2 linked regions of the Desulfosporosinus acidiphilus SJ4 genome follow. The protein of the gene in region 1 interacts with the protein of each later gene in a pairwise test. Links are inferred from orthologs where the notes say so. Each region holds a gene or a part of one and is shown in the gene's direction. Other genes may lie near its edges. The genes, in order: eno and rpe.

The links.
Region 2: the proteins of eno (region 1) and rpe interact in binary tests that used the Escherichia coli proteins (3 or more experiments, as listed by UniProt). The link is inferred for Desulfosporosinus acidiphilus SJ4 from one-to-one orthologs.

Annotation. Positions count from the first base shown.
Region 1 is NC_018068.1:4,772,398-4,775,647, reverse strand. Bases 326-3,250 are described here. They hold eno (phosphopyruvate hydratase), read left to right. Parts: upstream 326-1,108; coding sequence 1,109-2,392; downstream 2,393-3,250. Other genes in these bases: DESACI_RS21770 (alpha/beta hydrolase), read left to right, coding at 3,055-3,250; secG (preprotein translocase subunit SecG), read left to right, coding at 2,520-2,744; gpmI (2,3-bisphosphoglycerate-independent phosphoglycerate mutase), read left to right, coding at 326-1,083. Also shown: more of gpmI, read left to right, coding at 1-325. UniProt on the Escherichia coli protein: Catalyzes the reversible conversion of 2-phosphoglycerate (2-PG) into phosphoenolpyruvate (PEP). It is essential for the degradation of carbohydrates via glycolysis.
Region 2 is NC_018068.1:3,829,983-3,833,155, reverse strand. Bases 326-3,173 are described here. They hold rpe (ribulose-phosphate 3-epimerase), read left to right. Parts: upstream 326-1,339; coding sequence 1,340-2,008; downstream 2,009-3,173. Other genes in these bases: hslO (Hsp33 family molecular chaperone HslO), read left to right, coding at 2,684-3,173; DESACI_RS17540 (thiamine diphosphokinase), read left to right, coding at 2,010-2,648; rsgA (ribosome small subunit-dependent GTPase A), read left to right, coding at 445-1,338; pknB (Stk1 family PASTA domain-containing Ser/Thr kinase), read left to right, coding at 326-404. Outside these bases: more of pknB, read left to right, coding at 1-325. UniProt on the Escherichia coli protein: Catalyzes the reversible epimerization of D-ribulose 5-phosphate to D-xylulose 5-phosphate.

The DNA of each region.
Region 1 (3,250 bases):
GACGTCTTGCCTCAGAGTGCCAAAGAATACATTACCTGGCTTGAGGGAAAGCTCAAGGAGCTGGGGATTGGACAAATCGCCTCTGTAAGCGGCCGTTATTACCTGATGGACCGGGATAAACGCTGGGAACGTCTGGAAAAGGGTTATCAAGCCTTGGCCTATGGTCAAGGCAAGTTTGCTCCCAGTGCTCTGGCTGCCGTGGAAAATTCCTATGATGTACGTGTTACCGATGAGTTTGTACTCCCCACGGTAATTCTCGGCCAGGATGGAAAGCCTCTAGGGTTAATCCAAGAGGGAGACAGTGTGCTCTTTTACAATTTTCGGTCTGACCGTGCGCGGGAGATTACCCGAGCCTTTGTGGACGAGGAATTTGCAGGTTTTGAGAGACCGAACCGTCCTCATGTGAACTATATCTGCATGACCCAATATGATGATACGATTCCGGCTCCTGTAGCTTTTCCGCAGCAGGACTTGGAAAACACTTTAGGCGAAGTTCTTTCTAAACAAGGGTGTAAACAATTAAGAATTGCTGAGACTGAAAAGTACGCTCATGTGACCTTCTTTTTTAACGGCGGGATTGAGGAACCTGATCCTGGGGAGGAGCGGATTCTGATTCCGTCACCTAAAGTTGCGACCTATAATCTTCAGCCTGAAATGAGCGCTCCTGAAGTCACCAGGACACTTCTTGGGGAACTCAGGAAGAAAACTCACGATGTGATCATCCTTAACTTTGCGAATCCGGATATGGTAGGACATACAGGAGTCTTTGAGGCAACCATTAAAGCAGTAGAAACTATTGACCAATGTCTCGGAGAAATTGAGGCAGAGCTGCACAACATGGACGGGACGCTGCTCGTAACAGCGGATCACGGAAATGCTGAAGAGAAGATTGATCCCGAAACAGACCTTCCTTTAACGGCCCATTCGACCAACTTAGTACCATTCATTCTGGTGGGTGATCAATTTAAAGGACAAACTCTGCGTGAAGGCGGAGCTCTGTGTGATGTAGCGCCAACCATTTTGGAAATACTTCAGATTCCCCAACCCAAGGAAATGACGGGGAAATCATTGCTGAGGTCTTAACATAATAAATAAGGGGGATTTTTCAATGAGTGTAATTACAGATGTTTATGCCCGGGAGATTCTTGATTCCCGCGGCAACCCAACCGTAGAAGTGGATGTTGTTTTGGCGGACGGAATCATGGGTCGTGCCGCTGTTCCTTCAGGAGCTTCGACAGGGGCTTTTGAAGCCGTAGAGCTTCGTGACGGGGATAAAACCCGGTATATGGGCAAAGGGGTTCTGCAAGCCGTCGATAATGTAAATTCTGTGATTGCTCCGGAAGTTGAAGGCTTATCGCCTTTTGATCAACCCGGTCTTGACCAATTGCTCAAGGAATTAGATGGCACAGAAAACAAGGGTAAACTTGGCGCCAATGCCATCCTCGGGGTATCTTTAGCAGCCGCCAAAGCCGCGGCCGAATCCTTGGGCTTGCCTCTCTATCAATACTTGGGCGGAGTCAATGCTAAAGAACTTCCTGTTCCAATGATGAATATCCTCAATGGCGGGAAACACGCGGACAATAACGTAGATATTCAGGAATTTATGATCATGCCCGTAGGAGCCACGAGCTTTGCGGAAGCTCTGCGCATGGGTACCGAAGTCTATCACAGCCTGAAATCCGTTCTTAAGGAAAAGTCCTTGGCAACGTCCATTGGCGATGAAGGCGGCTTTGCCCCCAGTCTCGAATCGAATGAGGATGCATTGCTTTGCATTATGGATGCCATTCAAAGAGCAGGGTTTGTTCCGGGGGAACAAATAGCCTTAGCTTTGGATGTTGCTGCCACAGAACTTTATGATAACGGGGCTTATCATTTAGCAGGAGAAGGCCTTACCAAGAGTTCTGAAGAGATGATTGATTACTATGAAGGCCTAATTACCCGCTATCCCATTGTCTCCATTGAGGATGGTCTTGCCGAAGAAGACTGGGAAGGCTGGGCTAAATTAACTGCACGTTTGGGAGATCGAGTTCAACTCGTTGGAGACGATTTGTTTGTTACCAACCCAGCCCGCTTAGAGCGTGGAATCGAGGCAAAATGCGCCAATTCTATCTTAATTAAAGTAAATCAAATCGGAACTCTCACCGAGACCCTTGATGCCATCGAAATGGCTAAACGTGCCGGATACACTGCGGTTGTTTCTCACCGTTCCGGTGAGACCGAAGACGTCACTCTGGCCCACATCGCGGTAGCGGTTAATGCCGGAATGATTAAAACAGGGGCTCCCGCTCGGACGGAACGGGTGGCAAAATATAACGAACTGCTTCGTATCGAAGAAGAGCTCGGTGACAGCGCCATTTATCGCGGTCGGAAGGCACTGGCAAGAAGTAAGTAATAACCCTTACCAACCAGCAACATACTTTTTATAGGTTTGTTGAGTTTTAAGAAGGCTTGTGCTAAAATAGTCCTACTGACTATTTTGGACGGCATACAACGGAATGTTGTATTTAGGGGGTGTTTACTTGAAAATCGCTTTGATCGTTGTTTTAGTTCTTAGTTCCATTGGATTAATTGCAACTGTCCTTCTCCAATCCGGCAGAAGCGCGGGGTTATCAGGCGCAATTTCCGGTGCCGGAGAGTCTATCTTTGGCAAGAAGAAAGGCATGGACGAATTATTTGCCAAGGTTACGGCAATATTAGCAGCTGTCTTTTTGCTGGCCTCTTTAGGATTAAGTATGGTTCAGTAGAATTAGGGTTAAAGGTTATCAAGGTCGGGCTACCATCAAGTTCGAAACTTGAGACCTAAGCTATATTTTTGATACATGAGGGACACTTCCTATGAAGTGCCCCTTTCGTGTATAGTTTGTCTTGTTGGAAGGCTTCAAAGAAGTATTGTTTCATATCGTTGTAATCAACATATATTTAATATATTGTGCCTTATTAAGGAGAATGTTCTATAGTTAAAGGCTTAAGTTAAAAGATTTTAGTTAAAGGTAAAGGGTTTTAGTGAGAGGCTAGTTTTCTTCGTAAATCTAGCTTTGCGAGGGGGGAATTTGAGTGAAACCGAAAAAACGCTTAGTAGAGCCTTTTTATTTTCCCGGAAATTCTTTAGGGTGCCTACTTATCCATGGTTTTTCGGGATCGCCTTCCGAAATGCGCTATTTAGGCGAACAATTGTCCGGTCTTGGCTGGACTGTGCTGGGAATAAGACTCGCCGGGCATGGAAGCACACCGGAGCAGATGGCGAAGACAC
Region 2 (3,173 bases), 940 kb from region 1 along the record:
AAGACTATGTGATCCAGCAAAACCCAGCGCCCTCAGCTACCTGGCCGAAGAGCGGGCCAATTACTTTGACAATTAGCTCCGGCCCTGACAATGGATCTTCCTCTGGAACCATCAACATGCCTAATGTGATCAATAAGTCATCGGCAGATGCTAAAACGATCCTGCAACAGAATAATTTAGTTCCTTTGGTTGAGACTCAAGATTCTACTACGATTCCTGCGGATTTCGTCATTAGTACTTCTCCTAATCCCGGAGAAGCGGTTCAGCAGGGGAGTCAAGTCACAATCGTAGTATCGCGAGGTCCCGGCCCTCTTGCGCTGAATATTAAAAAAGATGTCTCGGCTTTAGTAGCCCAAATCATAAGTGTTATGCCGCGTGACGATAAAGACTATGTTAAACATTAAGCTGTGCTTTAGTGTCAAACGCAATTAGTGAGGAAATTATATGATCGAAGGAGTTCTACTTAAAGGATACGGTGGATTCTATTATGTCTATGCGGAAGACCGAGTATGGGAATGTTCTCTGCGCGGTCGTTTTCGCATTAAAGATCAGGACTTTCTGCCGGGTGATCGGGTGCGTATTTTGCCTGAAGGGAACAATAAGGCAAGAATTGAAGGGGCTGAACCAAGGCTTAATTCCTTAACCCGGCCGTCAATAGCCAATGTTGACCAAGCCCTTCTTGTTTTTGCTCTGACTTCGCCTAAACCCGACCTGAATCTTCTGGACCGCTTATTAATTCAGGTGACCTGCTCAGAAATCGAACCGCTTATTATTTTCACGAAACTTGATAAGTATTTGACTGAGGCACCGCCTGATGACTCCCTGGCCAAATCCTCAATCCCGGATATATACCGCCGCATCGGATATACGGTTTTTGAGGTATCTAATAAAACAGGGATTGGCATCACTGAGCTGAGGAAGTGTTTAGAAGAGAAGATTAGTGTTTTAGCCGGCCCGTCAGGCGCAGGCAAATCAAGTCTCTTTAATGCTTTATCCGATGGAAAACAATTAAAAACCGGCGAAATTAGTCAGAAGTCTCAGCGGGGGCGTCATACAACCCGTCATGTCGAGTTAATGGTTTGTGCCGGAGGATTAGTGGCGGATACGCCGGGTTTTTCCTCTCTCTTTCTGCCGAAAATGAAGCGGGAGGACTTGGCAACTTACTTTCCCGAATTTGACGAACACCGGAACCATTGCCGGTTTAGCAGCTGCTTACATGATAAAGAACCTGATTGCGCCATTAAAGCTGCTCAAGAAAATGGAGAAATATCCGGCACTCGCTACGACCATTATCGAATTTTTCTACAAGAAGTTATAGCCGCTGAAAGGAGATATTAAGATGATTCAACTTGCCCCGTCTATTTTGTCAGCAGATTTCTCTCGTTTAGGTGATCAGGTACGTCTGGTTGAGGATGCCGGTGCCGAAGTTTTACATATTGATGTCATGGACGGGCATTTTGTTCCGAATCTCACCTTCGGACCTGCGCTGGTCAAAGCCCTGAGACCCCACTCTAAGATGCGTTTTGATGTCCATTTAATGATAGAAGAACCGGAACGCTTTATTGCAGATTTTGCTGCCGCAGGAGCGGACCATATTACCTTTCACCTCGAAGCGTCACGCCATGTCCATCGTGTTATTCAACTAATTAAGGAACAGGGACTTACGGCAGGGATTGCCCTCAATCCGGCAACCCAATTAGACGGGCTCAAATATATCCTTGAGGATTTGGACATGGTACTGTTAATGACAGTGAATCCCGGTTTTGGAGGACAAAACTTTATCACCAGCGTTCTTCCTAAAATTCAGGTGCTCCGTCACCATATTGAGCAAAAGCAGTCTTCCTGCGAGATTGAAGTTGACGGCGGAATTAATTTGGAAACAGCGCCTTTGGCTGTTCAGGCCGGAGCAAATATTTTAGTAGCAGGCTCCGCGGTATTTGACCAAGCAGATCCTAAGCTGGCCGTAAAAAAACTCCGGCAGGCAGTTGGCGGAGCACTGAGTGAATAAAATGATGATAGCGGTATTGGCGAATGGTGCTTGGGATTCAGAATGGGGAAAACAAGCACTGGACAAGGTGGACTATTTGATTTGTGCTGATGGCGGCGCCAATCATGCACTTAACTCCGGATTTATGCCGGAACAGCTTATCGGGGATCTGGATTCGGTTACCGGCGAGAATTTAAGTCAATGCCGCAATGCCGGTTGTTTTATTGAACAATTTCCTCGGGAAAAGGACGAAACGGATTTGGAACTGGCTCTCCTGCGGGCCAAAGAGAAAGCTTTTTCTGCTGGGGAGCAGGAGATCTGGCTCTATGGCGCCACAGGGAAACGAATGGATCACTTTTTAGGTAATTTAGCACTGATGCTGGCTTACGCCCGGCAAGGGTATCGCATTCATTTAGCGGACCCTGATCATGAGATGTGGGTTCTCCAAGGGCGGGAGGAAATTTCGACGTACAAGGGACAGGAGCTTTCCTTGATAGCGCTTTCTGAGAGGGCTGTTGTCAGTACTGAGGGATTATATTATCCTCTGGAACATGGTGTTTTGCGGCAGGATGTTCCGCGGGGAGTGAGCAATGTCTCTTTAGGGGAGCGCGTTACCATTGAGGTTCACGAGGGGTGGGTTTTGGTGGTCTTATTAGCTTGAGGGTCTTATAAAATTAGATAAAGGAACGAAGATTAATGCAGCAGGATGAACTTTGGATTGGTACGATGCTTGAGGGCAGGGCCCGTTGGGTTGCCGTGAGGACGACGGATACGGTTGAAGAGGCGAGGAAACGTCATGGTTTGTCTCCTGTCGCTGCAGCGGCTTTGGGCCGAGCGATGACTGGGACGCTTATCTTAGCGAGTTCTCTGAAGGGCGATGAGAGTGTGACTCTGCGCATACTGGGAGACGGGCCTCTGCAGGGTGTCGTAAGCGTGGGTAATGCTCTTGGGGAAGTTCGGGGGTATGTTAGGGAACCGTGGGTAGAGCTGCCGTTAAAGCCCAATGGCAAGCTTGATGTAGCGACGGCGGTGGGAGCTGGGGAGCTGGCGGTGAGCCGGAGCTTGCAGAACGGAGAAGTTTATACCGGTATGGTTCCGCTGGTCAGCGGTGAAGTTGCGGAGGATCTTGTTCATTATTTATTATCGTCGGAACAGATCCCTTCGGCTATGCTCTTGGGAGTACTTG